4 regions of the Paenibacillus sp. fava2 genome follow, and region 3 is predicted to be linked to each of the others. Evidence: predicted binding sites of a transcription regulator. Region 3 holds the regulator's gene; each other region holds the start of a gene.
What was found. Region 3 encodes Rex, which represses fermentation and respiration genes when NADH is low (regulators of the CRP and FNR family bind a similar motif). Its sites were predicted from a motif close to TTGTGAAATATTTCACAA; they were not measured.

Region 1 (4,709 bases), 2.6 Mb from region 3:
CATGCTGACGGAGTGACCTGTTATACGGACCATGGCAGGATTTTTGCCAAGAACGTTATCTTTGCATTGGGATATGAAACCCAGGAGATGAAAAAAGACCGCGGCGCGGAGCTGATTAACACCTATGCCATAAAGACCCGTCCGCTGGACCGGCTGCCCAAGTGGCATGAGCAGAGCCTGCTCTGGGAGACAGCACGGCCTTATCTATACTTTCGCACCACTCCTGACAACTGTATCATTGCCGGCGGCAAGGACGAGCAGCTTACTGATCCGCAGCGGCGTGAGGTCCGGGTGCTCTCCCAATGCCAGCAGCTGCTCGAGGAGGTCGAAGCACTGTTTCCGGAGGTTAAAGGTGTCGGGGCAGAATATTGCTGGGGGGCTGTGTTCGGCACCACCCGGGACGGGCTCCCGTTTATAGGTCCTCATCCGGATTATCCGCACTGTTATTTCATTGAAGGCTATGGCGGCAACGGAACGGTCTACAGCATGATTGCGGCTGAGCTGCTGGCTGATACGCTGGCGGGCCGGCACCGCCCGGAGCTGGAGCTGTTCTCGCTGACCCGCAGCGCCAAGCCGTCGCCTGCTCCCGCTGTAGAGGCGTAGCTGAAACCGGCGGGCAGCTGCATACATGTATGAAACAACAGCAGCCCCGGCTCATGTGAGCCGGGGCTGCTGTTTGCTGTCTACCGCTTCTAAGCCGGCAGATGAATATAGCATACTTTATTGCGCCTGTACAAACTCGGCAGACTTAATGCCGGCCTGACGGCCAAAGATAATAATTTCGGCAACGGAGTTTCCGCCTATACGGTTCTGGCCGTGCAGTCCGCCCGTTACTTCACCTGCCGCGAACAGGCCGGTGATCGGCTGGCCGTCTTTATTCAGCACTTCGGTATTTGTATTGATTTTTACGCCGCCCATGGTGTAGTGAATCCCCGGAGCGATTTTGATGGCATAGAACGGTCCGGCAGACAAATCATGATCCATCCCGGTCGTTCTGCCGAAAGCTGCATCCTGTTTACCGGCAACCGCAGTGTTCCAGGTGTCAACCGTAGCCTGCAGCTTGTCGGCAGGCACCTGCATCGCCTCAGCCAGAGCCTGGACTGTATCGCCCTGGATGACAAAGCCCATTTTTTCATACTGCTCAATGGCTTTGACGCGTGATTTTACGCCGGAATCGAATACGAGGTACGCCGCTTTTTCAGGAAGGCTGTTAATGGCTGCTGTTACTTTATCACGTGTATCCAGCTCATTGGTGAACCGTGTGCCTTCGCTCGACACAAGCAGACCGCCTTCGCCGCGGACTGCTTCACCGATCAGGTAAGACTTTTCCTGCTGTACTGTCGGGTGAACCTGGATCTGATCCATATCAACGGTGGTACCCCCCATTGCCAGAATCATTTTGATTCCGTCGCCGGTGCTGCCGATCTGGTTAGTGGTAACATAACCCTCAAGATCCGGTCTTACTTCGGTAATCATATCCATGTTGGAGCCGAAGCCGCCTGTGGTTACAACGACCGCTTTACCTGTAATGGCTTTTTCATCCGCCTGGTTGAACAGCACCTTCACGCCGTTCACTTTGCCGTCCTGCTGGGTAATTTCCTTAACATCAGCGTTTACGAACAGCGGAATCCCCTGCTCCTGAACATTCTGCACCAGCCCTTTAACCAGGTACTGGCCGATGGCCGAGCCGTCTTCCGGACGGTGTGTGCGTTTCTCGTTCATGCCGCCGGTAATGGTAATATTGTTCAGCCGGATGCCGATCGAATCCAGCCAGTCAATGGCTGCAGCGGAATTGTCGACGAAGAAACGGAGCATTTCTGTATTATTGGTGTCATGGCCGCCTTTCAGCGTCTGCTCATAAAACAGATCGTTGCTGTCTTCGATGCCCTGCTCCTTCTGGAACTTGGTCTCGGAAGCATTCATCCCGGAGGAGGATTTTGTTGTATTTCCGCCGGCGACCGGCATTTTCTCCAAAATAACCGGGTTCAGTCCCTTCGCCTTCGCTTCAAGCGCAGCGGTCATACCGGCGCCGCCCGCACCGACAATGATAATGTCGTAGCTCTCTTTTAACTGATCCAGTGGTGTATAGCTGGCTACTGATGCCCCGGACACGGCTTCCGCCTCTTTCGGTGCTTCCGTTGCGCTTGCTGCGCTGTTAGTGCTCTTATTCCCACTTGCGTTATTTTCCGTATTAGTGCTGTTGTTTCCGTTACCGCATCCGGCGATAACAAGAATAACGGAGAGAATGAGAAGAAGAGCGGCTGCTGTTTTCTTTTTCATGTGTAACCGTTGCCCCCTTGTGCATATTTTCACAATAATCATAGCTGCGCGGGGAGGTCTTTGGAAGCTTACGTAACTAAAGAAAACATTTTGTAACTAAAGTAACTGAATTTTGTTAATCCATCATACCGGCTGCTATGCGGATGACCTCATCCTTTGTTAGCTCAGCATTCTCCTGACGAACGGACATATTATAGATGATTTGCGCTTCCGGCTCAGACCAGACCAGTCTATACTTATACCCCAGATCAATTTTTTCATTGCTGGAGGGTTCGAGATAAATGAGCTGTTTGCCGCCAATTTCAATATTTTCCACTTTTGTCGTTTCGGTCCACAGCAGGCTTTCTGCTGGTTCAGCATTTTCATCAACACGCGAGGCACTGATTCTTACCTGATTCTTCCCCTTCTTGTACACCAGAGTAGAAGAATCATAAGCAATATTATCCGCCAACTCCCGTTTCCAGGTCAGCCGGAAGCCGTCTCCCAGGTCAATCTCGCCTTCGCCTTCAAATTGCTTATCATCCTCAACCTTTATCAAAGAGGGCTTGATTACCGCCTCATCCAAGGCATACCCTTCCGGCATATCTCCCGGCTGCTTCACTTCCGGAGCATGGTACTTCTCTACACTGGCCATATAAGCAGAATAGTCCTTGATTATAATCGGAGGACAGTATACTCCAAGATGAGCTTCTTCTTCCCTGTCTTCACGTTCGATAACATAAGTGGCATACTCTCCGGAATGCAGCAGTGTCTCTAGGGCACTGTAGCCCTGTGAATATTTCGTCTTATAGAGTTCATCCTCCTCGCTCGGCTGCGCCTGGGCCGGCCAAGGTATCAAGGGTTCATCCGGCTTCATGATCATACCGCCTGAGTTCGTCGCCGGAATCGGCTTATAGGGCAGCACCTTGTACTGAAATTGGCCTCCCAGCTGGAGTTCACCGGAATATCGGGTATAGCCGCCACCCAGCAGGGCTATAAAAAAAAGTGCCGCAATCCAGCCCTGAACAGGAATCCGCAGGATCCGCCTCCGGCTCTGCTTCGTTCCGGCTTCTGCCTCCAGCCTGCGCATAATGCTAGGAGCCTCTCCGGTTGGCGGAGAGATCTGCTCTTCTGCAACGGGTAAGTTTGCGCCAAGCCCGAGCACTTTCATTACCGGTTCATGAACATCAACGGGGATGAAACTATCAGACCGGTCCCCGTCCTTCAGAAACCGCTCCTCCGCGGTCAATTCACTCTTGTCCATAGTTGTATCTCCTTTCTCTCCAACACCTTTTTCAGCTTGTTTCTGGTCCGTTCATATCTTTTGCGTGCGGTAGCCGTGCTGACGCCCAGAATTTCACCGATTTCCGCAAACGATTTTTCTTCATAAATACGCAGAATCAGCAAATTCCGGTCTTCCGCACTCAGCTTCTCCAGGGAGGTTGAAACCGGTTCACTGAACAGGCTGTTCTCGACCATTTGTTCGGCGCTGTTCACACTAAACTCCTGCCGGAGAAGCTTGCGCAGTTGAAGCTGGAATTTCTGCCGCCTCAACTGGTTCAGACAATGATGGTAAGCAATCTTGTAGAGCCATGATACGAAACCCGCCTGCGGCTTGTACCGCCCGATATTCTGATAAGCCTTAATCAGGATATCCTGCACCGCGTCCTCTGCCTCTACCCTGCTGTTCAACAGCCGGAAGCAGTAGAGGTATATCTGCTGCTGGTACAGCCTAATCACATCTGAGAACAGGCTGCCCTCTCCGGCCTGTATCCTCCTGATCTTCTCTTCTATGGAATCCACGCTGGTCTCCTTTCTTCTATTTCTTCTGTTTCTTCTGTTTCTTATAGATATAACACTTGGGCAGCTAGAGGCGTGACATTTATTTTATGGGCGTTCGGGGCCTGAACATGTTCACCGGCTAAATACCTGAATGAACTGAATATAACTATAGGAATGTACGCAGGATAATTAGGTTAAGTATATAGTATGGGATAACATCCGCCGGATTGTTGTTCTACATTATCGGGAGGTGCTTGTCATTTGATTGAGCTAGTCGTTGTTTTAGTGCTGATCCTTGTTAACGCTTTTTTTGCAGCTTCAGAGATGGCTTTGATTTCACTGAACGACAATAAGATTAGACTGATGGCCCAGGAAGGCAACGCGAAAGCCAAGCTGCTTCAGGGATTGCTCGAGGAGCCCAGCCGTTTTCTGGCGACGATCCAGATCGGGATCACCCTTGCCGGTTTTATGGCCAGCGCCTTTGCTGCCGAGAATTTTGCAGGTGACCTGTCTGCCCTACTCGTTTCACTTGGTATTCCAATTGCGGTTAACATTCTTGATACCATATCCCTGGTATTCATTACTATAATTTTGTCCTATGTCACACTCGTGCTGGGCGAGCTTGTACCCAAACGTGTGGCTATGAAAAAAGCCGATGCCATTGCCAT
Region 2 (4,709 bases), 280 kb from region 3:
AATCTCGGCAACAATTTCATCACGGCTGAGCGATGTGCAGCCGCAGATACCGGTTTTGGCGCTTTCTTTAAAGCTGTCGCCCAGCACGAACTGAAGAATTTGTTCAACAACCGGCTTACAGCCGCCGCAGGAACGTGTAGCTCCGGTGCAGGCTTTGATTTCATCTACAGTGGTAAAACCGTTCTCTGTTACCGCATCGACAATCGCTTTTTTGGTAACCCCGTTACAGCCGCAGACGATTTCTTCATCTGCCATTGCTTCAACGGACATGCCCTTCTTAGCACTGCCACCGCCGCCGCAGCAGCCGGTTCCCATTACTTCACTGTAAATCTCATCGGTCATCTCTGTGCCTTGTTTCACAAGCTTCTGCAGGTTTGCAGATTCGGTAACATCACCGAACAGTACAGCACCGACAATTACATTATTTTTGAGCAGAATCTTCTTATAGGTTCTCTTCCATTCATCTTTAGCGGAGATAACAGTATGCTCCGGTGTATCTGTAAACTCGCCTGCCGAAAAGACGTCCACACCGGAAATTTTCAGCTTGGTCGATACAACCGAACCTTCATACGGCTGGGTAGCTGCTCCGCACAGGTGCTTAGCCAATACCATCCCCTGTTCAAACAAAGGAGCGACCAGACCATAGCAGGTTCCGCGATGCTCTGTACATTCACCGACAGAGTAGACATTCTCCATGGAAGTCTGCAGATAATCATTGACAACAATCCCGCGGTTCACGGTAATGCCGCTGTCTTTAGCCAGCTGGGTATTTGGTTTGATACCTACAGCCATGACCACAAAATCCGCCTGCAGCTCCGAACCGTCGCTGAATCTCAGTCCGTTGACACGTTCATCCCCGGTCAGCTCCACCGTCTGCTTGCCCATGGCGAATTTTACGCCTTGACGGGTAAGCTCTGCCTGCAGCATGGACGATGCCGTATGGTCCAGCTGACGTTCCATCAGATCCTCCAGCAGATGCACTACTGTGACATCCATCCCGAGGTTAACCAGGCCTTTGGCTGCTTCAAGTCCGAGCAGACCGCCGCCGATTACTGCCGCAGTACGGTACTGCTTGGCAGCCGCCAGCATTGCATCGCAGTCAGCAATGTCGCGGAAGCCGACCACGCCTTCTTTGGTGCTGCCCGGAACAGGCAGAATGAAGGAATTGGAGCCTGTTGCAATAATAACTTTGTCGTAAGGAACAGCCAGTCCGTTCTCAGCGATGACCTGGCGGGATTCCTCATCAATCTTTACAACCGTAGTTCCTGTATGCAGCGTAATGTTGTTGTCTGCGTACCACTGGCGGTCATTCAGAATAATATCTTCGATGCTTTTGCTGCCTTCAAGCACATAGGACAGCATAATCCGGTTGTAATTGGGATGAGGCTCGCTGCCGAAGATCGTAATATCATAAGCGCCGCCCAGCTTCAAGATCTGTTCAATCGTGCCTACGCCCGCCATACCGTTGCCTATTAATACTAACTTTTCTCTCTCCACTCTCACTGTTAAAACCTCCCCAAAACTCTTAAAATTCTTAGAATTTTATCTCGTACCTGAATTATACATTTTAAATTTGAACGGCATTTGTGATTACAATCACAATAAATGTGAATCTTTTCACAATATTACATGTCATGTTAGCTTACATTTAGTTTGTTGATTGCTCGAAGTTTGCACACAAAAAAACAGCCAGCTCTCCCTTCAGCCGCTGCCTGCAGCTTAGAGAAAAACGGGCTGTACAAATCCTTCCTGCCGGTGACGGTCGATTACCGCAAAACCAGTGAAATCTCAAGCTCATCCTGGATTCGCAGCTTCATATCTATGCCGCTGTCGAGCAGTGTCTTATCGTTCAGCTTCAGCTTCCATTCTTCATTTGAAAGCGGCTTGTATTCCTTGACAGCGAGCAGCGTTCTGTTATTCTCGGCCAGATGGACCAGCCCGCTGCTTTTCAGCAGTCCCCTCACCGTCAGATTCTCTGTATAAGGCATCACATAGGATTGGGTCAGCTCGGGCTGGCCGATCCCGCCGTTGACGGTGAGAATAACCGGCTGAAACAGAGCTTCCTGTGCAGCAGCGGCCGTTATAAGGATCGTATCTTCCTTCTTGACCACCGTGCCCGGATCAGCCACTGGCTTACCGCTTAGTTGAATCTCCCAGGCCATATCCGGACCGAGCGATATATGGTTTACAGTCAAAAGAGCTTTGCCGTCTCCGGCAAAGGTGACAAGGCCGCTGGCGTCAAGCAGCTCCTTCACGGTGATCTCCGGCTTATAGGCATCACTGATCTGCCGGCCAGAGCTGCCGGTCAGATCCGTATCTCCCACTTTTACGGAAAACGCAGGCTGAACAGCACCGGCGGCAGCATTATTTACTTCCAGATTCCCGTTCAGGGCATCACAGCCCCCGGCAATCACAATGAACAAGACTCCCAGACACAAACGCCACAGCAACTTCACTTGCACTTCTCCGGCACCGCCTTTTGTAGCCTGAACACAGCTTCCAGCATTTTCTCAGGCATGTAGTCGTTATGTATTACTCCTATTTAAGGATAACGTAAATAGACAGGCTTCTCAATCATACCGCTGTCATTTTCCGGAATATTTACTGCTGGAGCCTGAGGAATAATTGGGAAATAACCCCTTTAGGCTGTGCACAGGCTGCATTAAGCACAGAAAAAGCCCCCGAAGGGGCCATTAACATCACAGACTGCTCCGCTTATTGATAACGCAGGAACAGGTTGTTGTTTTCCAGGTGTACATGCTCGAAGGTCATGCCTTCCAGCTCCTCAAGCCGGGCATAGGTCAGACGATAAGTTGTGCAGGCATGCGGCGGCGGAGTGAAGTCATTGGTGACCGCACGCAGCTCGCGCAGAATTTCGCCGGCTCCTTCATGCTCCTGCTCCAGATTATGCAGCAGCTCGTGCAGCTCAGCCAATCCGGCTTCGCTTGGATTCTCGCTGTAAGCCAGCATTTTAGGGAATTCAACTTCCTCTTCCTGTGCGGTATGCTTCAGCAGGTCTTCACGCAGCAGATTGAACAGGCGGTGTACTTCGGCCAGGTGCGGGGAATCCTCACCGTGCACACGGAACACCTTGGTAACATTCTGGCTGATTTGCGGAAGCTCTTCACGCAGGTAGCGGTGATGCTTGTTCACAATATGCTCTACCAGTTCGCGCGACGAAGCCTGATTCCATTTTGTATCCTCTTCAAGCACCGGATGCTCCTCCACCAGCTTGTGCAGGTCACTGAGCAGCCCCTCTGCATTCAGGCCCTTCTCTTCGGCTGCTTCAGTAAGCGGCTTTGCACCGCCGCAGCAGAAATCGATCCGCTGTCCTTTGAAGTAATCTGCTGCTTTCGGAAATTTCAGTACGATATCTCTTACGAAATCTTCACCGCTAAAGCTAAGCTGTTCTGTAGTCTGGTTTATTTGATTGGCCGTCATAATAGGCCCTCCCTCGTGTTATTGGTCTAAGTTCTTTCTTACCTCTACACAATAACGCTTGGCGGAACCCCGGCTTGTGATTTTACGCACTAAATAAATAAAATTTTATTGAACATAGTAACTAAGTAAAAATGTATAATATGTTTGACATTGTGTATACTATATATTACATTATATCCGAGGTGAAGAAATGGGAAAGAACCTGCGGCTCAAAGCCGCCAGAGCAGAAAAGGATTTGTCACAGAAGCAGCTTGCAGAGGCTGTGGGCGTTACCCGGCAGACTATTATTGCTATCGAGAATGGTGATTACAACCCCACAATAAGGTTATGTATTGATATTTGTCTGACTTTGGGCAAGACGCTGGATCAACTTTTTTGGGAGGCTGATGATCATGAGAAAAGCTAAGCTGGATGAACGGCAATTGCAGAAGCGGAACCAGGCGGGCAGGCAGACCTTTTACCTGATGGCGTTCCTGCTGCTCGCTGATATGGGGCTCCATAATTACGGTATTCACTGGCTCGATTATCCGCTCAGCAACTATTTCATCTTTCTTGTCGGTGCCGGCTCCTATCTGGTACGGACCATCTGGAACGGCTCTTATGTCGGACCGGGCAGCGGAAGCCTGACGTCCGCGAGCCGGAGTCTGGTTGGCGCTTTGCTCGCAGTGCTCATAGCGGTGTGTGTAATAACACTGACCCTGTCCAATACAGCCGGTGAATCACCGGTTCGTGGCACTGCCCTCCCTCTGCTGATCATTTCGGCAACAGTCGCAGTCGTTATCCTGGGCGGTGTCCGCTGGATTAGGAGACGGGCTGAGCAGGACGAAGCCTAACAGCGCAAAAAGCACCTCCGGATAGAGGTGCTTTGTATTATAACAGCTACTGTATCGTAGCCTGCATATACGTACGCTTCCCCTGGGCGTCCTTCAGATAGGGGCCTAGCCCGGCAAACTTGGAGTGATCCACATACACACCTGTCATCCATCTTCCTTCAGTCAGCCCGCCGTTCCACTGCAGAACCAGATCAGGGGCGGATATCCATTCCTGGTACACCTGTATATGATCTTCCTTATATTCTTTAAATGGCTTACCATTCCCGCTCAGCCGGAACGGGCTGACATAAGTCGGCACAAAATAATGCCCTATAGTATCCAGATCATCCCCGTCCAGAAATGCCTCGCTGCCCAGATAGTGCTGGAACAGAAGCGTATTCTCATACAGTGACCAAATTACAGCCTGCAAAACCATGCTCTGTCTTATCCCGTTAT
Region 3 (4,709 bases):
TGCCGATTGCTGACTTACCTTCACTATTAACATACTGCACAAGCTCACGCAATTTCGTTCCAGGTTCAAGATTAAGTTTCAAAGTCACTTCATTGCGGTTAATACTAATATGTGATTCATTGACTCCTTCATAGGATGATACAATTTTCTGGAGCGGATCCTGGACAGCGAACTGGCGGTAAGCATACCAGCCTCCAAACAGCAGCGCCGCAGACAACAGAGACGTTAACAGCACAGGTACGAGACGTAATTTCAAGCAACGTCCTCCTCTCAGATGTAAGCCAATATAATAAAGAAATAATGAAGATAGCATGTTTAGCGATAACTTATTATCCGGCATGCTCTTTCGCATGTCTTAAGTACATGGACTAGTATATCATAGGTGTATATACGATTCCGCATAAATTTGTGAATATATTTTAAATTTTCGATACTAATTTTTGGTTACACTCCTTTTTTCTATTTCATATCGACAAAAAAGACATGAATGATGAGATCATCCATGTCTTCTATTTGGCATTCCAGACAACTTTATCTGTCACTCCGTTAATCCGTTCCGTAATATAAACCGTAAAATCCCCCTATTTTCAGGAGGATTCACATCACCGGGGAAGCTTGTTCCAGTGTACTCCGCCAGGCGGTAATTAATCAGTGGCACCGTGCAGATAGATGCCGAATAAATGCCCGCCCAGAATTTTCACAAACATTTTCCCGGCCTGCCTAAGATCACGTTCGGTATCCACTGTAATTTCTCTCTCTACCAATGTTTGACTAACAACCGCTTCAGTATAAGAATTGCTATATTAATTGTATATCAAAAATTGCATAAATCATCATATTCACAAGATTTAGCATAACAAAAACAGCAGCCGGACCATTACGTCCACCTGCTGCTTATGCCGTTCCTGCTGTATTATTTACTCGGCAGGCTATAGCCTTCCCCGATTGCCGTACCATCGCTGAACCGGTAGAACTGGTAATAATACCGTCCTTCCTGCTTGTAGAAGACCTGCCATGCATATTCTCCATTAAATACGCCGGGCAAAAGCCGTCTGATGTCGGCACCGGGCAGCTCAGAAGCAAGCTTCTCCCGGATCTGCTGCTCTGAGGTACCCTTCGACAGCTCTGCCGCGTAAATATCGTTGTCGCCTCCTGCCGGTTTACCGTCAAGTGTAAAGCGGACCCAGACCATCAGCTCGGTGCCCGCCTCATTCTTTCCTGTAAGCACCCAATAGGCTGCATTTTCATCCCAGACGGATTTCTGGGCTTTGGTCACCTCAGTCAGTCCGGCACGGCTTCTGGCCACTTCCCTGGCTGCGCTGCGCTCGGCCCACTGGTCCTTCATGATATAGGCATAGAACTGACCTAGTCCGAACAAAAGGAGCAGTGCCGCACTGATCGCCAGCGGAAGCCATTTTTTCCTTTTCCTCAAAGTGCAGCTCCCTTTCTTCTAAATAACTGACCGTAAGATCCGGTCGCCTTGCATTCGATTATCTTGTTAGCAGGCTTTCAAAGGTTTCCTGCGCTTTGCGGCGGATCTCCTCTTCGTCCAGTGTCAGGCACTGGCCGTGCTTAACAACCTGCTTGCCGTTAACCCAGACATGCTCAACATCTTTGGCACTTGCCGAATATACCGCATGGGAGAGCAGGTCAGAATGCGGCAGCAGATGCGGCTGATCAATATCAATGGCAATAAAATCCGCCTTCATGCCAGCAGCCAGGCGGCCGACATTGTTCAGGAAGATGGAAGCTGCCCCGTATTCCGTTGCCATCAGCAGCGCTTCCGGCGCAGGTACGGCGGTCGGATCCCCGCTGACTCCTTTATGGATCAGCGCAGCCAGACGCATTTCCTCGAACATATCGAGGTTGTTGTTGCTTGCCGCCCCGTCAGTGCCCAGTGAGACTTTGACTCCCGCACGAAGCAGGTCCGGCACACGTGCAACCCCGCTTGCCAGCTTCAGGTTGCTGCCCGGATTATGGGATACTCCCACACTGTATTTGGCCAAAATTTCAATTTCTTCATCATTCAAATGAACACCATGGGCGATCAGAGACGGGCGGGTGAACATGCCCAGCTTCTCCAGATGTGCCACCGGACGCAGGCCGTAATCGGTCACATTCTGCTCCACTTCATGGCGGGTTTCGGACATATGCGTGTGCATCGGCAGGTCCAGATCATGAGCCTCCTGAACAAATTTCACGAAGAAGTCCGGCGGACAGGTGTAAGGCGCGTGAGGCGAGAGCATTGCCGTAATTCTGCCGTCCGCTTTGCCGTGCCAGTTACGGGCAAATTCCACGGCTTCTGCGAGCTTCTGGTTCTGCACATCTTCAGGACATAGACCGATAGCACCGCGCATCAGAACAGCACGGATACCCGACTGTTCTGTAACCTCGGCCACCCGGTCCATATGATCATACATATCAAGGAAGGTAGTTGTTCCGCCCTTGAGCATCTCCAGAACGGACAGGGCTGTTCCCCAGTACACATCATCACCGGTAAATTTCGCTTCCATCGGCCACATTTTTTCCTGCAGCCAAGTCTGAAGCACCATATCATCGCCATATCCGCGCAGCAGCGACATCGCCGCATGGCCGTGGGTATTGACCAGTCCGGGCATGAACAGCAGACGGCTGCCGTCAACCGTCAGAACGCCTTCTTCTGCTGCAGGCTTATCTTCTCCTATGTATGTGATCAGATCATCCTCTATCGTCATATAACCGCTCAGGACAGGCTGAAGTGAGCCAGCTACAAGAAACCGGCCGTTCGCGATTATCGTTTTATTGCTGCTCATCGGTAATTTCTTCCTTTCCGTCATGCAAATAGTAGGCAAGGCTCTGCAGATCAGTCGTAAAATCGGCCGCATGGATACGGATCGACGGCGGAGTCTTCAGAATAACCGGAGCAAAATTAAGAATAGCCTCGATGCCCGATTCCACCAGAATGTCGGCTACATTCTGCGCTTCACTGTCCGGTACGGTAATAATGCCGATCCGGATCCCCTGCTCACGGATGGTCTGGCCCAGCTCCTCCATCGGCTGAACCGTCAGGGAGTTGATTTTCTGGCCGACCTTGGGTGCGTAGGAGTCGAATACGGCAGTGATTTTCATCGTATCTTTCAGATAAGCATTATAATTGGAAAGGGCGTGGCCCAGGTTCCCCGCACCGACCAGAGCCACGTTGATCTGCTGGTCAAGCTTAAGGATATGGCGGATCTTTTCAATCAGATAGGATACATCGTAGCCGATGCCCTTCCGGCCGAAGTCCCCGAAATAAGCCAGGTCTTTGCGGATCTGTGCCGGATTAAGATCAAGTTTCTGTCCCAGCTCCTGGGAAGAAACGGTTGCAATTTCGCGTTTCTGGAGATCATTCAAGAAACGCAGATACACTGGGAGCCTGCGTACGACAGCCTCCGATATTTTGTCCGATTTCATGTCTTCTCCTCCTAAATTTAGTATAACTCGGATGTGTATGAAAGCCGCACCGCTCCCCGATACTCAAGCAAACAGGAAGCTGATGCGGAACTAGACTAAGAATGAAATGAATGCAGTTTAGGAAATGCCGCCCTCCAGCCATTCCTCGATTCTCGGAACCATCTGGTCAGTCAGCATATGCTCCATCTTGGGGCCGGGCAGTGAATACAGGAAATACTTCCCGTAGTAAGACTCGATGACCCTGGTATCATATACAATGACAATTCCCCGATCCTGGGCGGTGCGAACCAGCCGGCCGAAGCCCTGCTTGAAGCGGATGACCGCCTGGGGTACCGACAGCTTCATGAACGGGTTCTTCTTCTGTGCCTGCAGCAGCTCGGCTTTGGCCTCTGCAAGCGGGTGGTTCGGGGGCTGGAACGGCAGTCTGACAATCGCCAGACAGCTGAGCGCATCTCCGGGAATATCCACGCCTTCCCAGAAGCTGCTGGTTCCGAGCAGTACCGCCGCAGAATTGTCCTGAAAACGCCGGATCAGTTTGCTGCGGCTCCCCCCTTCTACACCTTGCCCAAGTACAGCGATGTCCTCTGCGGCCAGTGCATCCTTAAGCGGGTCATAGACCTGCCTTAGCATCTTATAGGAAGTAAACAGCACCAGCATACGGCCTTTGGTTGCCACAGCAGCTTCTGCCAGTGAGTGCACCAGTTTGTCAACAAACCTGGCATCCCCTACACTGCCCTTTACGCTCGGAAAATCACGCGGGATAACAAGCAGTGCCTGTTCGCGGTAATTAAACGGTGAAGGCAGCAGCGCTGTCATCAGCCTGTCCTGCTCCGCAGCCTCGCCCAGTCCGAGATTATCGATCATGAACTGGAAGGATTTATCCACAGACAGCGTTGCAGAGGTCAGCGTTATACTTTTCTTCTTGTCGAAGAACAGCTCCTTGAGCTGGGCACTGACATCTACCGGTACAGCATACAGCTGCAGGGATTTGCCTCGGTAATTGCTGCTGCCTTCCATCCAGTACACAACATTCTCATCATTCAGGCCCATGAAGAAGCGGATCTGCTCGCGGATCGAGGCCAGATCCTTAAACAGGCCGCCGATGTCGGTTACCAGACTGTCCGAGGAGGACTGGCTGTCGGTATCGCGCATTTCACTGAGCATCTTGTCGCCCCTGCGGATAATATCACTGAGGCTGAGATTCAGTGTGTTCTCCAGCGCAGCCAGCTCCTCCCAGTCCCTTGGCTTCTTGCCGGGGTGCAGGCGTGACACCAGCT
Region 4 (4,709 bases), 260 kb from region 3:
CTACCATCTAGCCCCATATTAACCTTTAAACTTATCTTTTACCGGGCAATCACCAATTAAACGTCAAATCTTCCGTAGAAAGCGTTGCGGTATACATCAGCCAGCTCACTTACCAGCGGCAATTTAGGGTTAGCTGTTGTACATTGGTCTTCAAATGCACGGTCAGCCAGGTAATCTACACGGGATTCGAAATCCTTAGGATCGAAGCCCAGTGCCTGGAAGGACTCTTCGATACCCAGCTTCTTGTTCATGTCACGGATCGCATTGATCAGGCTTGTTACGCCCTCTTCAGTAGTGCGGGCCGGCAATCCCAGAATGCGGGCGATTTCGGCATAACGCTCGTCAGCTACAAAGTGCGAATATTTAGGGAACGAAGCGAACTTCGTAGGCTTCTTGGCATTGTAACGGATAACGTGCGGCATCAGGATCGCATTGGTGCGGCCGTGTGCAGTGTGGTACTGTCCGCCCCATTTGTGCGCCAAGCTGTGGTTGATGCCCAGGAATGCGTTAGCGAACGCCATACCTGCAAGTGTCGATGCGTTGTGCATTTTCTCACGGGCAACCTTATCTGCCTGCAATGCGGATTTTTCCAGGTACTGGAACACCAGCTGAATCGCTTTGATTGCCAGACCGTCGGAGTAGTCGCTTGCCATTACAGATACATAAGCTTCAATAGCGTGAGTCAGTACGTCCATACCTGTATCAGCAACTGCAGTTCTTGGCAGGCTGTATACAAACTCCGGATCGATAATCGCAACGTCTGGAGTCAGCTCATAATCAGCCAGCGGATACTTAGTGTTGTTGCCGGCAGTTTTATCAGTAATAACTGCGAACGAGGTTACTTCTGAACCGGTACCCGAAGTAGTCGGAATGGCAACGAATTTAGCCTTTTGACCCAGGGTAGGATATTTGTATACGCGTTTGCGGATATCCATGAATTTCTGTTTCAGGTTGTTGAAGTCAACATCCGGGTGTTCATAGAACAGCCACATGCCTTTGGCAGCATCCATTGGGGAACCGCCGCCGAGTGCGATGATGCAGTCCGGCTGGAATCTGTTCATCATAGCTGTACCTTTTTCTACAGTAGTAGTCGATGGATCCGGTTCAACTTCCGAGAACACTTCGATCGCTACAGGAGTCTGGCGCTGGCGCAGGTAATGCTCAACTCTTTCCACGTAACCCAGTTTAACCATCATAGGGTCAGTAATGATTGCTACGCGTGTAATGTTAGGCATTTTAGCCAGGTATTGTGTGGATCCTTTTTCAAAGTAGATTTTGTCAGGTACTTTAAACCATTGCATATTCACGGTACGACGGTTCACCCTTTTCACGTTGATCAGATTGATGGCAGTAACGTTTTGCGACACCGAGTTGCGGCCGTATGATCCGCAGCCCAGGGTGAGCGAAGGGATATTTGTATTGTAGATGTCTCCGATGGCGCCGTGTGTTGAAGGCGAGTTCACCAGAATACGTCCTGTCTGCAGACGGTGCGAGAACTTCATGATAACTTCTTCATTATTAGAGTGGATTGCCGAGCTGTGGCCCATGCCGCCGAATTCAACGATTTCTGCAGCGCGTTCGATACCCTGATCAGCATTTTTCACTTTGTAGCAAGCCAGAACCGGGCTCAGCTTCTCAGCGGACAGCGGATATTTAGTACCTACGCCTTCGATTTCAGCAACCAGAATCTTCGTGCCGGCCGGAACCTGAATTCCGCACATTTCAGCGATCTTCACAGCGGATTGACCTACGATTGCCGGGTTAACTGCGCATTTCTCTACATTCATTGCACCGTTAGTCAGCTTGGCAGCTTCATCTTTATTAACGAAGTAGCAGCCGTTCGCGATCATTTTCTTCTTCACTTGATCAAAAATAGCTTCTTCTATAATAACAGCCTGCTCGGAAGCGCAGATCATGCCGTTATCGAATGTTTTGGAAAGGATAATGTCTGTTACAGCCTGATCAATATCAGCACTCTTCTCGATGAAAGCAGGTACGTTACCAGGGCCTACGCCGAGAGCCGGCTTACCGCAGCTGTATGCTGCTTTTACCATTGCGGATCCGCCTGTTGCCAGGATCAGTGCAACGTCAGGGTTGTTCATCAGCGCGTTTGTCTTATCCATGGTAGGAAGCTCAATCCATTGGATGAAGTTCTCAGGAGCACCTGCTTTTACGCCTGCATCATGAAGAATTTTGGCAGCAGCGGCACTACACTCTTGCGCTGAAGGGTGGAAACCGAATATAATAGGGTTACGTGTCTTAGCGGAAATCAGTGCTTTAAACATCGTGGTGGATGTTGGGTTGGTTACCGGTGTGATACCCATAATAATTCCGACTGGTTCAGCGATCTTTTGGAAATTGTCGTAGGCGTTATCCTCAATAACTCCTACGGTTTTGTCATACTTAATTCCGTGCCAGATATATTCGGTTGAGAAGATGTTCTTCGTAATTTTGTCTTCGTATACTCCGCGGCCTGTTTCTTCGACAGCTAATTTCGCCAGATACATATGTTTGTCGAGACCTGCCAATGCCATTGCATGAACGATTGTGTTAACTTGCTCCTGGTCCAGTTCCATGAACGCATCCAGGGCTTTCTTTGCTTTATCCACCAAAGTCTGAATATATTCTTCAGCGGTGGTTTGTTTCACTTGGGCGGCGACTTCGTTCTTAACTGCCATCTCCCTCGTCCTCCTGTCAATTTTTAGGTTGTTTTTCTCTACACATTTATCTTAACACATCATTTCCGTCTTGTATAGTGAATTCTTTCACAAAGTATAAAGTTTTTTTGATTTGCTTTCAAAGCGCTTTCATTCGATCATAATCAGGATATTTAACCATTATTTATGTGTTTTATTCGGTTATATTTAACTTGAAGGAATTTCCACGCTTAGGCTGTCGTACTTTCAGAAGATCATTTTGTCATTGCCTGAGGTTTTTTGTCAAAATTTATCACCAACAATAAAAAGACCGGCTGTCCCCCCGATCGGAGGATCTGCCGGTCTTCTGTCTGTTTTTACAATTTAATTTGTCTGCTATTCAACTGTAATAGAATCAAAGAATTGCTCCTGCACTGTTTTGGCTGCAGCATCAAGCTGTGCCTTGGAGTCCGTTCCTTTTTTGGAGAACAGCTCCTGGATTACATTGGACATCGTTGCGTAGTAATCCTGAGTGTTGTATTGAGCCTCCGGTTTTCCGTCCAGCAGAGCCATAATGTCCGGATTATATTGATATACAATGTCCGAGTACTTGTCGTATACCGCTTTGGTTTTCTTTCCGAACTCAGAATCTGCTGCATAATAGTCCAGAAGCGGCGGGATGAAGTATTTGCCGTCCGCCTTGCGCTGCTGCAGAATTGCATCCAGCGCCTCCAGGCCTTTGTCAGAGAAATAATCGAAAGTGATATAACGGAACGCCATTTCCTGCTCATCCTTGGAAGCATTCGGATTAATTACGAGATAATCGCCGCCGAGCACACCGGTGTGCTTGCCGCCTTTTTCAGCCGCAGGCATCGGATAGGTCAGTACATCCGCCGGCTTGAGTCCGCCCTGGTTCAGCGCCTGCTCGATTACGCCGTCGGAGCCGGCCATAACCATCGCTGTACGTCCCTGCTGGAATGCGCCGACTGCATCACCCCAGCCGAGTGCCCAGTCCTGCGGAATAGCTTCCGCTTCCCATCTCAGCTTTTTGTAGAAATCCAGCGCCTTCACGCCTGCCTCTGAATTGAAAGTGGCCACAACCTTGCCGCCGTCCACGTTCTGAATCTCGCCGCCTGCTTCGAACAGGAAGTTGGTCCAGTTCCAGCCGGCTTCGTTACCTTTACCCATCGGCGCAATACCGGAAATGCCTTTTTTGGCATCGGCTACCCCTTTGGCGGTATTCAGCATGTCATCCCAGGTCCAGTCCATCGGCGGAACAGCCACACCTTTATCGTCCAGCATCTTTTTATTGATCATGGTAGTGGTGACATAGCCCTTCTGGGTTACACCGAATATTTTACCATCAATAATGAACTGATTCTGCAGCACCGGATTGATCTGATCCTTGTACTCATAAGTGTTCCACAGATCGGTAATATCGGCTGCCCAGCCCTTTTCCACAAGAAACTTGGCTTCCGTTGCATACGTGTTGAAGAAGGTCGGCGCCTCATTGGCGGCCATTTTGATTCCAATTTCGCTGACGCTGTACTGCCAGTCGTCCTTGATGATCTCTACGTTCGGATATTCAGCCTGGAACCGTTTGATCCGATCGTCTTCCTGTGCGCGCATTTCGGTCAGGTCCGGCGTCGGATAGTGGATTTTGATTGTTACTTTTCGCTGGGTGATATCGTCCGCAGGCGCATCTGTCGCAGCAGTGCTGTTATCTGCAGCTGTAGCTGCCGGCGCCGGAGCCGCTTCCCCTCCTGTATTCCCCTGGGCATTTCCGTTGCTGTTATTGTTGCCGCCGCAGGCGGATAACAACGAACCGGCCACAAGGAGACCTGCTAATACGCTGGAAAATTTACGCATTGAAACTCCCCTTTTCAATTCATGATTAGCTTACAAATTCATCTTAAAAGAGAAACCGTTTACAAACGAGGTGTATTTATATTGCTTTCGTGTGCAGGTTTACGATGGTGTGCAATTCCTCTTCCTGGCATCTTCCCACGCCATCATTAGCCTTTTACCGCCGACAAGGCCACGCCGCGCATAATAAACTTCTGGAAGATCAGG

Region 1: AC4G46_RS09155 (flavocytochrome c) is a predicted target of Rex. The motif match lies at 2,298-2,315, and genes of this name have one in related genera.
Region 2: nirB (nitrite reductase large subunit NirB) is a predicted target of Rex. The motif match lies at 1,606-1,623, and genes of this name have one in related genera.
Region 4: adhE (bifunctional acetaldehyde-CoA/alcohol dehydrogenase) is a predicted target of Rex. The motif match lies at 2,754-2,771, and genes of this name have one in related genera.

What each region holds. Positions count from the first base shown of each region.
Region 1 covers NZ_CM177755.1:2,202,265-2,206,973, reverse strand. The annotation lists gene AC4G46_RS09160 (NAD(P)/FAD-dependent oxidoreductase) at 1-603, shown strand, start outside; gene AC4G46_RS09155 (flavocytochrome c) at 721-2,280, opposite strand; gene AC4G46_RS09150 (DUF4367 domain-containing protein) at 2,396-3,523, opposite strand; gene AC4G46_RS09145 (RNA polymerase sigma factor) at 3,505-4,062, opposite strand; partial or broken gene AC4G46_RS09140 (CNNM domain-containing protein) at 4,366-4,709, shown strand, end outside.
Region 2 covers NZ_CM177755.1:5,079,569-5,084,277, forward strand. The annotation lists gene nirB (nitrite reductase large subunit NirB) at 1-1,503, opposite strand, end outside; gene AC4G46_RS22440 (hypothetical protein) at 1,767-2,456, opposite strand; gene ric (iron-sulfur cluster repair di-iron protein) at 2,716-3,441, opposite strand; gene AC4G46_RS22450 (helix-turn-helix transcriptional regulator) at 3,632-3,847, shown strand; gene AC4G46_RS22455 (hypothetical protein) at 3,834-4,274, shown strand; gene AC4G46_RS22460 (hypothetical protein) at 4,321-4,709, opposite strand, start outside.
Region 3 covers NZ_CM177755.1:4,799,681-4,804,389, forward strand. The annotation lists gene AC4G46_RS21060 (hypothetical protein) at 1-256, opposite strand, end outside; gene AC4G46_RS21065 (cell wall elongation regulator TseB-like domain-containing protein) at 914-1,432, opposite strand; gene AC4G46_RS21070 (amidohydrolase) at 1,491-2,792, opposite strand; gene AC4G46_RS21075 (redox-sensing transcriptional repressor Rex) at 2,779-3,432, opposite strand; gene dinG (ATP-dependent DNA helicase DinG) at 3,550-4,709, opposite strand, start outside.
Region 4 covers NZ_CM177755.1:5,056,119-5,060,827, forward strand. The annotation lists gene adhE (bifunctional acetaldehyde-CoA/alcohol dehydrogenase) at 57-2,678, opposite strand; gene AC4G46_RS22365 (ABC transporter substrate-binding protein) at 3,033-4,505, opposite strand; gene AC4G46_RS22370 (carbohydrate ABC transporter permease) at 4,652-4,709, opposite strand, start outside.